Regions from separate parts of the Streptomyces sp. ML-6 genome, predicted to be linked through region 1. Evidence: riboswitches for the same ligand, from Rfam matches in the RefSeq annotation. Region 1 holds a riboswitch; each other region holds the start of a gene.
The links. Region 1 has a riboswitch for S-adenosylmethionine ahead of thrC (threonine synthase). Riboswitches for the same ligand answer to the same signal wherever they lie in the genome.
Positions count from the first base shown of each region.

Region 2: another riboswitch for S-adenosylmethionine. It lies ahead of OCT49_RS08115 (aminotransferase class V-fold PLP-dependent enzyme); the one in region 1 lies ahead of thrC (threonine synthase).
Region 3: another riboswitch for S-adenosylmethionine. It lies ahead of OCT49_RS30375 (hypothetical protein); the one in region 1 lies ahead of thrC (threonine synthase).

Region 1 covers NZ_JAOTIK010000001.1:4,345,351-4,347,609, forward strand. The annotation lists gene OCT49_RS19295 (alpha,alpha-trehalose-phosphate synthase (UDP-forming)) at 1-113, opposite strand, end outside; gene OCT49_RS19300 (glucosyl-3-phosphoglycerate synthase) at 168-1,130, opposite strand; SAM riboswitch class I at 1,285-1,412, shown strand; gene thrC (threonine synthase) at 1,431-2,259, shown strand, end outside.
Region 2 covers NZ_JAOTIK010000001.1:1,830,415-1,832,673, reverse strand. The annotation lists gene trpD (anthranilate phosphoribosyltransferase) at 1-836, shown strand, start outside; SAM riboswitch class IV at 1,006-1,123, shown strand; gene OCT49_RS08115 (aminotransferase class V-fold PLP-dependent enzyme) at 1,299-2,259, shown strand, end outside.
Region 3 covers NZ_JAOTIK010000001.1:6,914,204-6,916,462, reverse strand. The annotation lists gene OCT49_RS30385 (cytochrome P450) at 1-5, shown strand, start outside; gene OCT49_RS30380 (DUF4232 domain-containing protein) at 338-874, shown strand; gene OCT49_RS30375 (hypothetical protein) at 924-1,331, opposite strand; SAM riboswitch class IV at 1,380-1,489, opposite strand; gene OCT49_RS30370 (cytochrome P450 family protein) at 1,633-2,259, opposite strand, start outside.

The DNA.
Region 1 (2,259 bases):
CCGTCCGTCTCCAGGGTGTACGAGACCGGCCCGCGGTTGGACGCGACGAGGACCTGGGCGGAAGGCCGGGTGGAGGGCTGGGCAGTGGGCTGGGCTTCGTGATCGGAGGCCATGTTGCGGAATCTAGCCCGATCACGAACCGCCCAAACGTGCGAAGTCGGGCCGGTTCAGGCCGCGCGGCGCGAAACGTACTCCTCGATCTCGCGCATCGGGGGCCGCTCCTCGGTGTCCACGGCGTGGGTGCGCGGCACGAAGCCGTCCGGGCCCCGCTCGAACTGGGTGAGCGCGGGGCGCACCAAGTGACCGCGGGACAGCCGAAGTTGGGCGGTCCGGTAGATCGCCGCCGCCATCCGGCCCAGCGCCTGCCCGTCCTGGTGCCGGTGCCTGCGCACCCCCACGTCCACCTGGGCCAGCGCGTCCAGCCCCACCGTGTGCAGCGCGTCCACCAGCAGCCCCAGCTCCACCCCGTAGCCCACGGGGAACGGCAGCTGTTCGAGCAGGGACCGGCGCACGGCGTACTCGCCGCCCAGCGGCTGGACGAAACCGGCCAGCTGCGGCCAGTGCAGATTGAGCAGCGGGCGGGCCACCAGCTCGGTCACCCGGCCCCCCTGGGCCGCCGCCCCGCCGGTGCCGTCCCCGAACGGGCGGTCGTACATCGCCTTCACGAACTGCACGTCCGGATCGGTCAGCAGCGGGCCGACGATGCCGGAGACGAAGTCCGCCGAGAAGTCCTTCAGGTCGGCGTCGACGAAGCAGACGATGTCGCCGCCGGTGACCAGGAGGGAGCGCCACAGCACCTCTCCCTTGCCGGGCACGGCCGGTATCCGGGGGAGTATCGCGTCACGGTGCACCACCCGGGCGCCGGCCTCCCGGGCCACCTCGGAGGTGGCGTCCGTGGAACCGGAGTCGATCACCACGAGCTCGTCGACCAGGGGGACCTTCTCCATCAGCTCGCGCCGGATCGTCGTGACGATGTCGCCGACCGTCGCCTCCTCGTCGAGCGCGGGCAGCACCACGCTCACGCTTCCGCGGCGCGGGTCCCCGGCCTTGGCGGCCAGCAGGCGCTCCAACGGACGGTCGGCGGCCGACCAGGAACGCCCGGTCAGCCAGCGTTCGACCTCTTCCAGCACGGTCGATACTCCCTGTTGTGTGATCCATCTCGCGGTTCGGACTGCTGTCTCGACAGCCTGGTGCTTCGGTTACAGTCTTGAACAACGCGGATGACCGTCGCATGTCGGGGTCCATCTGCCAATAAACGCCCGGATCGAAGATCCGGTGCCAAAGAGCTCATCCAGAGGGACTGAGGGAACGGCCCGTTGAAGTCCCGGCAACCCTCCTGCCGGCCGCGAGGACCCGGTGGGGAAGGTGCCAATTCCGTCTTGTGGCGAAGCGCGTCACAAGGAAGATGAGGAGAAAGGGCCTCCGCCATCATGGCTGTGCAGACTGTTGCAGCGAACACCGAATCCTCCGTCGACCTCGGCCCCGCCGCGTCGCTCTCCTGCCGCGAGTGCAAGGAGCGTTTCGACCTCGGCCCCATCTTCGCCTGCGCGTCCTGTTTCGGGCCGCTCGAAGTGGCGTACGACCTGCCGAGCGGTTCCCCCGAGGAGCTGAGGAAGCGCATCGAGGCCGGCCCGAACAACATCTGGCGCTACGCGCCGCTGCTGCCGGTCCCCGCGGACGTCGCGGACAAGCCCAACCTCAACCCCGGCTTCACCAAGCTGGTCAAGGCCGACAACCTCGCCCGCGAGCTGGGCGTCACCGGCGGCCTGTACGTCAAGGACGACTCCGGCAACCCGACGCACTCCTTCAAGGACCGGGTCGTCGCGATCGCCGTCGAGGCCGCCCGCGCCTTCGGCTTCACCACCCTGTCCTGCTCCTCCACCGGCAACCTCGCCGGCGCGGTGGGCGCCGCCGCCGCCCGCGCGGGCTTCCGTTCCTGCGTGTTCATCCCGCACGACCTGGAGCAGGGCAAGGTCGTCATGGCCGCGGTGTACGGCGGTGAGCTGGTCGGCATCGAGGGCAACTACGACGACGTCAACCGCTTCTGCTCGGAGCTCATCGGCGACCCGCTCGGCGAGGGCTGGGGCTTCGTCAACGTCAACCTGCGCCCGTACTACGGCGAGGGCTCCAAGACCCTGGCGTACGAGATCTGCGAGCAGCTCGGCTGGCGGCTGCCGGACCAGATCGTCATCCCGATCGCGTCCGGATCGCAGCTCACGAAGATCGACAAGGGGCTCCAGGAGCTGATCCGGCTCGGTC
Region 2 (2,259 bases), 2.5 Mb from region 1:
ACGAGCACGCCCACACCATCGAGGTGCCCGGCCGCACGGTCGACATCGTCGGCACCGGCGGCGACCTCGCCAAGACGGTCAACATCTCCACCATGTCGGCCGTCGTCATCGCCGGCACCGGGGCCAAGGTCGTCAAGCACGGCAACCGCGCCTCGTCCTCGGCGAGCGGCGCCTCCGACGTGCTGGAGAAGCTCGGCGTCAACCTGGACCTCTCCGCGCAGCGGGTCGTCGAGGTCGCCGAGGAGGCGGGCATCACCTTCTGCTTCGCGGTGCGCTTCCACCCCGCCCTGCGGTACGCGGCCAGGGCCCGCAAGGAGCTCGGCGCGCCGACCACGTTCAACATCCTCGGTCCGCTCACCAACCCGGCCCGGGTGCGCTCCCAGGCCGTCGGCGTGGCCGACCCGAAGATGGCGCCCATCGTCGCCGGGGTGCTCGCCGAACGCGGCAACTCCGCGCTGGTCTTCCGCGGCGACGACGGCCTGGACGAGCTGACGACGACCGCGACCTCGCGGGTCTGGGTGGTACGGGACGGAGCCGTCCGCGAGGAGGCGTTCGACCCGCGCGACGTCGGTCTGGAGCTGGTGCCCGTGGAGGCGCTGCGCGGTGCGGACGCCTCGTACAACGCCGATGTGGCCCGTCGGCTGCTGGCGGGCGAGCGGGGGCCGGTGCGCGATGCCGTGCTGCTCAACTCGGCGGCGGCCCTGACGGCGCTGGACCCGACGGACGGCACGCTGAACGAGCAGCTCGCCGCCGGGATGGCGAAGGCGGCCGAGTCCATCGACTCGGGCGCGGCGGCGCGGACGCTGGAGCGCTGGGTGGCGGCCAGCAACGCCTGAGAGCCCGCCGGGCGGTCACATGGTGGCCGCCCGGACGGGTCCGGGCAGACCCGGCAGGTCCCGGCAGGCCCTGACAGGCTCCTGAACGGGCGGAAATGTGACGCAGGGCGCAGTCCGGATCCCGGACCGCGCCTTGCGCGCGTCCGCGCGTATGGCAAGATGCTGGACAGGTCATGAGTGACAGCGACTACGGCCCCGGCCCGCTGTCCGGCAACCCTCCGTCCGTGGCGGGGTGCCCCGGGTGAAGACCAGGCCGTGGGCAGCGAGGTCCGCGGCAAGCGCGGGCCCCTCGGCATCTGTGAATGCCAACCCCCGGGGTCCTGGTCCCTAGGGAGTCTCTTGTGAGCACGCGAATGCGATAGGGCCGGTCGGCCCTCTTCCGCACACCCTTTTTCTCTTTCCGCCGCACTGCCGCATGCCTGCCGGTGCGCGCTCTTCGCCTGCCTCTTACGGGAGTTCGCCATGTCTGTCCCCACCGATGCCATCGACGAGTCGGTTTGTGCCCTGCTGCCCGTTCTGGGCGAGGATGTGACGGTTCCGCTGGTCACCGGGGGTGAAGTCGCGTACGCCGCCCTCGACTACGCCGCCAGCGCGCCCGCCCTGCGGCGGGTCTGGGACGACGTCGCCGCGTACGCTCCGTACTACGGCAGCGTCCACCGCGGCGCCGGCTACCTCTCCCAGCTCTCCACGGACCTCTTCGAGAACAGCCGCGCCACCGTCGCGGAGTTCCTCGGCTGCCGTGCGGACGACCAGGTGGTCTTCACCCGCTCGACCACCGACTCGCTGAACCTGCTGGCCGCGGCGCTCCCCGCCGACTGCCAGGTCTTCGTCTTCGAGACCGAGCACCACGCCTCGCTGCTGCCGTGGCGCGACGCGCGGGTGACCTACCTGAACGCCCCGCGCACCCCGGCCCAGGCCGTCGAGACGCTGGAGCGGGCCCTGGCCGCGCGCGACCCCTACGGCCCCGCGCTGGTCTGCGTCACCGGCGCCTCCAACGTCACCGGCGAGCTGTGGCCGGTCGGGGAACTGGCGGCCGCCGCGCACGCGCACGGCGCCCGGATCGTGCTGGACGCCGCGCAGCTCGCCCCGCACCACCCGGTCGACATCACCGAGCTGGACGTCGACTGGGTCGCCTTCTCCGGGCACAAGCTGTACGCGCCCTTCGGCTCCGGCGTGCTCGCCGGCCGGGCCGACTGGCTGCGGGAGGCCGAGCCCTACCTGGCCGGCGGCGGCGCCTCGCGCAAGGTCGCCCGCCGCACCGACGGCGGGGTGGAGGTCGAATGGCACACCACGGCCGCCCGGCACGAGGCCGGTTCCCCCAACGTCATCGGCGCGTACTCCATCGCCTCCGCCTGCAAGGCGCTGAAGGAGGCGGGTTTCGACGCGCTGGTCGCCCGCGAGCAGCGCCTCGTCGCCGGTGTCC
Region 3 (2,259 bases), 2.6 Mb from region 1:
GGTGACGGCCCGGGGCGGCTCGCGGGTCCTGCACCCGGGCCCGGTGACGGCCCGGGGCGGCTCGCGGGTCCTGCGCCCGGGCCCGCGGGCCGCCCCGGCACGAGGTGTCGTACGCCGTCCTCGCCGCCCCGCGCACCACCGGGACGCCGTCCGGGTACCGTCCACGCACCATCCGGGCTCCGTCCGGGTGTCGGCCGCGCACCGGACTTACCGCACCAATATGTCCGATCTTTCGCGGGGATCATGCCGTTCGGTCCACACTGTCCGTGTGGGCCGTGACGGCCCACACGGCCGTTCGGCCGTATCCGCAGGCTGTCGATCCAACGGGAGAAACACCATGCGCCTCCGCTCCACCCCCGCCTCCGCCCTCTCCGTCGCGGCGGCCCTGGTGCTGACCGGCACCGCAATGTCGGTGATGACCGGCACCGCGTCCGCCGGAACGGTGAGCCGTCTCGCAACATGCCAGGAGAAGGCCCTCACCGTGCACGCCTCACCCGGCGGACAGCAGAACGTCGCCCGTGTCGACGTCACCAACCACGGCAGCCGGGCCTGTGTGGTGGACCGGATCCCGACGATCACCTTCACGGGGCTGGACGGCTCCGCCCAGCCCGTGCCGCCCGCCGAGAGCGGCCCCTACACGCTCTCCGCGGGCGAGCGGGCCTACGCCGCCGTCCGCACCGCGGACCCGGCGAGCTCCGAGGGCCACGTCGTCGACGGTCTCTCCGTGGCGGCCGATCCCTCCCACCTGGGCGTCACCTTCAGCGGGGCCACCGTGGGCATGCCCGGGGGCGTCCACGTGTGGGAGCCGATCACCACCCTGTGGCAGGAATCGAGCGCCGCGGCGGACCTCGCCCTGGCGGACGCGGTGGGCTGACGGGCGGCCGCGGACGCGGCGGTACGGCCCGGGGCAGGACGCTCTGCCGCTACAGGCCGTAGGTCGTACCGCCGACGGTCCGCCGCGGGTCCGGGGCCTTCGTCGCGCACAGCGGGCCGCCCTCGAAACCCACGTTGACCAGTGCCGTGGCCCGGCCTGCGGAGTCCACCAGCTTCAGGGCGTGCCACCGCGACAGCCAGAACACGCGGCCGCGGTGCTCGGCGAGCAGTTCCGTCAGGGCCGCCGGGGCGTGCGTCCACACCCTCGGCAGTTCCCCGGCGTGGTCGAAGGCGGGGCGCAGCCCGATCCAGCCGTCGGCGGCGACGTCGCCCGAGGTGAGCAGGAGCTCCACGGCCTGGCCGGGCTCCTGGTGGCACTTCTTGGCGTGGATCCAGTGGACGTGGTGACCGGGGCCGTGGCCGGAGCAGCCGTCATCGGGGATGAGATGGGGGAGCATGGGTTTTCGCCTTCCCGAGATCATGGACCTCAGGTGCTCTGCCCCGACGGTCCGCTGTTCCCCGCACGCCGCGCACGGGGCAGGTCCTCACCCGGAGCACCCGCAGCGGAGCGGGGTGCCGTCCAGTCAGCCGGGGCTGCGCACTGGAACTCATGACCTACGAAGACTGTATCCCACGGCCGGTGATGCCCGACGGGTGGTCAGGGCCCGCACCGGCCGGGGGCGCCGGTCGCCCCGCGCCACCCGCCGGTCGTCGAACTGCCACCCGTCGGCGGTCGTCGAGCCACCACCCCGCCCGTCGTCAGCCGTGCAGCAGGACCGGGAAGGCCGCCAGATCGTTCTGCGTCATCACCGGCAGCTTGCTGATCTCCTCGTCCGGGACGGCCGCCCGCAGCGCGGGGAAACGCTCGAACAGTGCGGGCAGGGCGATGCCGGCCTCGACGCGGGAGAGCCCCGCGCCGGGGCAGATGTGCGGACCGTGGCCGAAGGACATGTGCCGGATCGGGGTCGGCCGGGTGATGTCGAACGCGTCGGCGTCCGCCCCGTGCTGCCCGGTGTCGCGGCCGATGGCCCGGTAGGAGATCACCACGCCCTCGCCCTTCGGGATCACGTCGTCGCCCACCTGGATGTCCTCGGTGGCGAACCGCATCAGCAGATGGGTGGTGGGGGTGTCCCAGCGCAGGGTCTCCTCGATCACCGTCTCCCACGGGATCTCGCCGTCGAGCACCTTGCGCAGCTGGTCGGGGTGGGTGAGCAGGGCCCGCACGGCGTTCAGGATCAGCCCGATGGTGGTCTCGTGACCGGCCGCCACCATCGCCTTGAGATTGCCCACCACCTCCTCCTCGGTGAGCGGTTCGCCGCCCTCCTCGGCCAGGATGAGCGCGCTGGTGAGGTCGTCGGTCGGCCGTGCGGTCTTCTCGCGCACGAG